DNA from 2 places in the Methylobacterium synurae genome. Region 2 is predicted to be linked to the other one. Evidence: riboswitches for the same ligand, from Rfam matches in the RefSeq annotation. Region 2 holds a riboswitch; the other holds the start of a gene.

Region 1 (3,401 bases), 540 kb from region 2:
GTGAGGAGCGGCGCGGCGGAGGCCGGCAAGCGGCGCGGAGCGGGAAAGGACAGCATGGCACGTCTTTCGGAACGGGCGATCGGCCCGGACGAGGCATTGCGCACCCGCCCGGCGATAAAACCGCCCGGGGAGTGCGTTGCCTGACGTGAGACGCTTACGGCCTGCCGGGATGGAGCCCGGCGACGACATCAGCCTTAGCAGGCGCGAAGTCGAGTGCCAAGGTCGAGTGCCAATCCGGCGGGCCGGTCGCCCGCTGCCAAGCCTTACTCTCAAGCCTTGCCCTGGCAGGGCGCAGAGCCCATGTCAGAGCCATGTCCGACCAGCCTCGCCCCGCCCCCGCTCCGATGCCCACGGCCGCGGCGGACGGATCGGAGGCGAGCGACATCCCGATCGGCCTGTTCCGCGATTGCGTGGCCCTGCGCGACTGGCTGCTCAGCGAAGGCGCGCGGCTGCCGGAATCCGGCGATCTCCTCGCCGGCATGGCCGAGCGGCTGAACGCGCTCGGCGTGCCGGTCGACCGGGCCACCACCGCCATCGACGCGCTGCACTCGGACTATTCCGGCGTCGGCCGGTTCTGGACCCGGGAGGACGGCGTCAGCTTCCGCCTCTTCCCGCACGGCGAGGTCACCGAGCAGGCGCTCGCCCGCAGCCCCTTCGCCCATGTCTACGGCACCGGCGAGTGGCTGATCCTCGACCTGCGCGAGACGCCGGACGACCGTTACAGCATCATCCCCGAACTCAAGGCGGCGGGCTACACCCATTACATCACCGTGCCGCTGTTCTTCACCAACGGGACCAAGAACGGCGTCACCTTCGCGACCCGGGATCCGCGCGGCTTCGGCGACGACGACCTGGCGATCATGCGATTCATCATCCCGACCCTGTCGGCGGTGATGGAGATGCGCGGCCTCAACGCCCGGCTCGACCACGTGCTGCGGGTCTATGTCGGCGACGGGCCGCACCAGGCGATCCTGGCCGGCTTCATCCGCCGCGGCCAGGTCGAGCGGATCCGCTCGGCGATCCTGTTTGCCGACATGCGCGGCTACACCCACCTCACCGACGCGCTCACCCCCGAGGCCTCGGTGGAATTGCTGAACACCTATTTCGACTGCCTCGTCCCGCCGATCGAGAGCGAGGGCGGCGAGGTGCTGAAATACATGGGCGACGGGCTTCTCGCGATCTTTCGCGAGAGCGGCGACGATCTCGGCGGCGCGGCGCAAGGCGCGCTCTCGGCCGCGCAAGCCGCACTCCGCCGGGTCGAGGAGGCCAACCGCGCCGGGCGCTTCCCCACCCGCATCGAGATCGGCATCGCGCTCCACCACGGCGAGGCGGCCTACGGCAATGTCGGCTCCGGCGCGCGGCTCGACTTCACGGTGATCGGCCGCGACGTGAACCTCGCCAGCCGGCTCGCCAAGCTCAACAAGGTCCTGTCCGAACCGCTCCTGATGTCGAAGCCCTTCGTCGACTTCCTGTGGGGCGATCCGGAACTCCTCGGCACCCACCCCCTCGACGGCATCGCCGAGGAGATGGCGATCTATCGTCCGGGGAAAGGGGCCTGACCGAAGGCGGTTGACGAACACGAGCCGGCTCGCCACATTCCGGCCGTTCCAGGGAGATCCCCGGCAAGGGGCTGAGACACCGCTGGACCTGTGGCCCCTCTGGCCCGGTCGGCGCGGAAATCCTTCGAACCTGATCCGGCTCATACCGGCGTAGGGATTGGACAGGTCCGTCAGGACCGCGCGCGCATCATCCGGCAATCGGGCGCCGTCCACTCTCTTCGGGCCACCGTGGAGACGAGGGTGCACGCGCAGACGATCGGACGGCGAGGCGGACCGTCCGAGACCCCAGACATCGACCGGCTGCCGGACCGCGCGGACGTGGCGGTGATCGGCGCCGGGCTGATCGGCCTGTCGATCGCGTGGCGTCTGGCGTGTGCCGGTCTCGCCGTCGCGGTGATCGAGCGGGGCAGGGCTGGCGACGGCGCCAGCCTCGCGGCCACCGGTATGCTGGCGGCCGCGGCCGAGCACGAGCCGGGCGGCGAGATCCTGTCGCCGCTCTGCCTCGAGAGCCAGCGCCTCTGGCATCCCTTTCGCGATGAGCTGGAAGCCGAATCCGGCCTGACCATCGATTACCGCCGCGAAGGCACCCTCGTCATCGCACTGGGCCGCGACGAGGTCGAGCGCTTGCGCTTCCGCCACGACCTGCAGCGCCGCGACCACCTCGCCGTCGAGTGGTTGTCCGGACCGGCGGTGCGCACCCGCGAGCCGGGCCTGCGCCCCACCGTCACCGCCGGCCTGTTCTGTCCCGACGACCACCAGGTCGATCCTGCCCGGGTGATGGCCGCCTTGCGCCAGGCGTTTCGTAGAGCCGGCGGCCGGCTGATCGAGGAGACCGCCGTCACCGCGCTCGTCCGCGAGGCCGGCCGGGTCACCGGCATCGAGACGAAAGCGGGTTCCCTGCGCGCCGGTATCGTCGTGCTCGCCTCCGGCGCCTGGGCCGGGGAGGGGAGCCTGGTGCCGGATCTCGCGCTCCCGGTGCGCCCGCTCAAGGGCCAGTCGATGGCGCTCCAGATGACGCCGCGCAGCGGCTCCCTCGCGCATGTGGTCTGGACCGAGCAGGTCCACATGGCGCCGAAGGGCGACGGTTCGCTCATCGTCGGCGCCACCGTGGAGGAGACCGGCTTCGATCCGCACCTCACCGCCGGCGGTGTCTTCGCCCTGCTGGAGGGCGCCCGCCGTGCCTTGCCGGGGGTGGAGGAGATGCAGGTTTCAGGCATCTGGAGCGGCTTTCGCCCGACCTCCGACGACGACGCCCCGATCCTCGGCGAGGCCCTGCCCGGCCTGGTGCTCGCTGCCGGCCACCACCGTAACGGCTACCTCCTGGCGCCGGTCACCGCCGAGGCCGTCTCCACCCTGATCCTGCACGGCGAGACGCTGCCGGTGGCCGCCCCCTTCGGCGTCGCCCGGTTCGCGCGTGCTTCCGGAGTCCCAGCATGAAGCTCCTCGTGAACGGCGAGCCCCGCGACAGCGAGGCCGCCACCCTCGACGCCCTCTGGCGCGCGGAGACCGCCGATCTCGACCTGCCTGGCCCCCAGGGCTTCGCCATCGCGCTGAACGGCGCGGTGGTGCGCCAGCGCGACTGGGCGGGCACGGCGCTCTCGGAGAACGATCGCGTCGAGATCGTGCGCGCCATGCAGGGCGGGTAGTGAGTGTGAGGTCGTTCGATGGGGTTGCGCGATACCACCGACTTTTCCTTCATCCCACCCACGAACCTCATCCTGAGGTGTCAGTCGATCGAAGATCGACTGACCTCGAAGGAGGGCTCCAGCTATCGCTGCGATCCCTGGAGCCCTCCTTCGAGGCTCACTTCGTTCGCACCTCAGGATGAGGTTGTGTGTTGGA
Region 2 (3,401 bases):
ACGCTTCCATCTGGGTCCGCCCCGGTTCCATGACCTTGGCGGAATCTGTGCGGAAATCGCTGATGATCGGTAAAGACTTGCGACCATTGCGCCGCAGCCCGTCCGGCTAACCGTAAGTCAGGACGTGAGGGAAGACATGCCCTGCGCCCGCCGGGCTGTGAAACGGCGCCCCTTGCGGGAGCGCCGTCGCCGAGCCGAAGACTCGTGGAAGAAGACTCGTGAACGGAGATCCGCGGGATCAGGTCGCGCGAGCGGAGGCGAGGCCCGGTGCCGGGGTGGCGCGCTCCTCGCCGACGAGGTGGAAGGCGGCGGGCCGGCGGAACAGGAACCGGGCCGGGGTGTGGCGGACCAACCGCTCGATCCCGAGGGGCACGGCCACCGCGGTCGCGGTGACGAGGAGCGAGACGACCCCGACATCGGCGATGATCCCGCTCTTCACCAGCACCGTGCGCAACCCCGCCATCGGCAGGAAGAAGGCGAGGTAGATCACGATCGAGCGCTCGCCGCAGGCCCGGAGCATCGCCGTGACGGGGCCGCCGGCCCGGGTCAGCAGGGCCGCGGCGCTCACGATGGCGAGCGCGCCGGCGGCTCCCAGCACCAGGCTCACCCCCGGCAGGCCGGCCAGGTTCGGATGAGACGGGAAGCCGGTCGGCGTGAAGACCAGCGCCCCCTCGATCCCCGCCCAGGCGGCGAGGCCGACGAGCGCGAGGCCCGACCGCGCCCGCACCCAGTCGGCCAGCGCGAAGATGCGGGCCGCGAAGAGATAGCCGGCGACGAAGTAGACGAAGCGGGCGCAGAATTCGTCGATGAGGGTCGAGCCGGTATGGACCGGGGCCAGTTGCAGCAGGGCGGCGCCGATCAGCAGCACCGGGCCGGGCACCCGGCGCAGCAGCTTCACGGCGACCGAGAACACCGCCAGCAGGTAGATGAACCAGAGGGTCGAGTAGGGCTCGATCAGGCCGTGGGCGAGATGGGCGAGGAACGCGCCCGGGCCCGCCCCCTCGGTGATCTGGCCGTACTTCACCGCCGATTGGAGCACCATCCACAGCAGGTAGAAATAGGCGAAGTGGACGATGCGCCGGTCGGAAAAGAGGCGCCAGTCGCGATCGACCACGCGGCCGACGAACAGGCCCGACAGGAGGAAGAAATCGGGAATCCGGAACGGTTTGGCGAATTCCACGACGTGGTGCATGAAGCCCTCGCCCCCCATCGCCTCGCCGACCCCGAGGGTGGAGTGCATCATCACCACCAGGATGATGCAGATGCCCTTGGCGACGTCGACCCAGGCGAGGCGCCCCGTCTCCGGCGCGGCGTGCGGGCGGACCGGCGGGCGGACCGGATCGTCCGGCCGGACCGAGAGGGCGGGTTCGGTGTTGGGACGGGCGGACATCGGGCGTCTCCACGAGGACGGCCCCGAGGCTCGCAGGGAGACGTAAAGATCGGAGCCGGACCGGCCGGTCGAATCGCGCGAAGAATCGTCGGGATCGATTCACCCTGCTGCCGAAGACCCGGCGTCTCTCAACGAAAGCTCCGCTTGGTCTCCCGCCGCGTCCGGGTCATCCGCGTCGCGGTGTGGAAATCGTCCGGCTTGCCGCGCACCCAGGCGAGGAAGCGGGCGATCTCCGGCTCGGCCCGCAGGCTCTCGACGTCGCTGAGGCGACGCGCCAGCTCGGCCTCGCTGTGGCGGGCATGGATCGCGGAGTGGCAGATCTGGTGCAGCTGCACCGTCTCGCCATGGGTGCCGCCCTTGAGCTTCGGCGTCAGGTGGTGCCGGCTCTGGCGGGCGCCGGGCGGGATCGGCCGCTCGCAGAGCGGGCAGATCACCGGGTTGCGGGCGCCCGGGCCGTGCGTGGAGGGATCGTCGTCGCGCCAGCGCCGGTCACGGCGTCCCAAGGCCAACTCCTGAAAGACGGGGAAGTCCCCCGTATCTGGGGCGCCGGCTGGGCGGGGTTCAAGGCCGCGCAACCGCCACCGCGGCCGCCGGGATGCCGCAGCGTTCCTTCAACCCGCGATTGACAAACCCCACCCGCCGCCGGACAGTGGTGCCGTTACCGAGGGGAGCCCCCGCCGACAGGGGCTGAGATTGGACGAGCGTGCGTCCTGACCCTTGAACCTGATCCGGTTCGTACCGGCGGAGGGACGGGAACCTGCCATGATCGACGTTGCCCGTGCGTCCTCGCGCCTCGAGGCCGGATCGTCTCCCCCGGAGAGATCCATGAACGCACCGATCCTCGCCAAAGATCTTCCAACGAGCGTCACCACCGGGCCGATCACCGGCTCGGCGAAGGTCTATGCGTCGCCCAGGGACCGCCCCGACTTGGCGGTGCCCTACCGGGAGATCGTGCTGACCGATCCGGGCGAGGCGCCCGTGCGGGTCTACGATCCCTCCGGCCCCTATACCGAGACGGGCGCCCGCATCGACCTGCAATCCGGCCTGCCCGAGATCCGCGCCCCCTGGATCGAGACGCGCGGCTATGCGGCGGTGGCGCCCCGGGCGGTGAAGCCCGAGGATAACGGCTTCGTGGCCGAGGACAGGCTGGTGGCGCCGTGCCCGGCCGCCCGCACGATCCGCCGGGGCGGCCCGGGCCAGAGGGTCACCCAGTACGAGTTCGCGCGGGCCGGGATCGTCACCGACGAGATGATCTACGTCGCCCATCGTGAAAACCTGTGCCGCGAGGCGATGCTGGCGCAGGCCGAGGGCGCGCTCGCCGATGGCGAGAGCTTCGGGGCGGCGATCCCGCCCTTCATCACCCCCGACTTCGTGCGCGACGAGGTGGCGCGCGGGCGGGCGATCATCCCGGCCAACATCAACCACACCGAACTCGAGCCGATGGCGATCGGCCGCAACTTCCTCGTCAAGATCAACGCCAATATCGGCAACTCGGCGGTCACCTCCTCGGCGGCCGACGAGGTCGAGAAGATGGTGTGGGCGATCCGCTGGGGCGCCGACACCGTCATGGACCTGTCGACGGGGCGCAACATCCACAACATCCGCGGCTGGATCCTGCGCAACGCGCCCGTGCCGATCGGCACGGTGCCGATCTACCAGGCGCTGGAGAAGGTCGGCGGCGACCCGCTCAAGCTCGACTGGGAGGTGTTCAAGGATACCCTGATCGAGCAGGCCGAGCAGGGGGTGGATTACTTCACCATCCATGCCGGCGTGCGCCTCGCCCATGTGCCGCTCACCGCGCGGCGGGTCACCGGCATCGTCTCGCGCGGCGGCTCGATCATGGCGCGCTGGTGCCTCGCCGGGCACCGGGAATCGTTCCTCTACGAGCGCTTCGAGGAGATCTGCGACATCTGCCGCGCGTACGACGTGTCGTTCTCCCTCGGCGACGGCCTGCGCCCGGGCTCGATCGCGGACGCCAACGACGCGGCGCAATTCGCCGAGCTGGAGACCC

The links. Region 2 has a riboswitch for thiamine pyrophosphate ahead of thiC (phosphomethylpyrimidine synthase ThiC). Riboswitches for the same ligand answer to the same signal wherever they lie in the genome.
Region 1: another riboswitch for thiamine pyrophosphate. It lies ahead of thiO (glycine oxidase ThiO); the one in region 2 lies ahead of thiC (phosphomethylpyrimidine synthase ThiC).

The regions. Positions count from the first base shown of each region.
Region 1 is NZ_JAAQRC020000001.1:5,518,677-5,522,077, forward strand. Features, by position in the region: gene HBB12_RS25350 (DUF2798 domain-containing protein) at 1-56, opposite strand, end outside; gene HBB12_RS25355 (adenylate/guanylate cyclase domain-containing protein) at 312-1,559, shown strand; TPP riboswitch at 1,601-1,734, shown strand; gene thiO (glycine oxidase ThiO) at 1,800-2,996, shown strand; gene thiS (sulfur carrier protein ThiS) at 2,993-3,205, shown strand.
Region 2 is NZ_JAAQRC020000001.1:4,982,191-4,985,591, reverse strand. Features, by position in the region: gene HBB12_RS22865 (hypothetical protein) at 1-10, opposite strand, end outside; gene HBB12_RS22860 (acyltransferase family protein) at 239-1,390, opposite strand; gene HBB12_RS22855 (restriction endonuclease) at 1,519-1,893, opposite strand; TPP riboswitch at 2,045-2,157, shown strand; gene thiC (phosphomethylpyrimidine synthase ThiC) at 2,216-3,401, shown strand, end outside.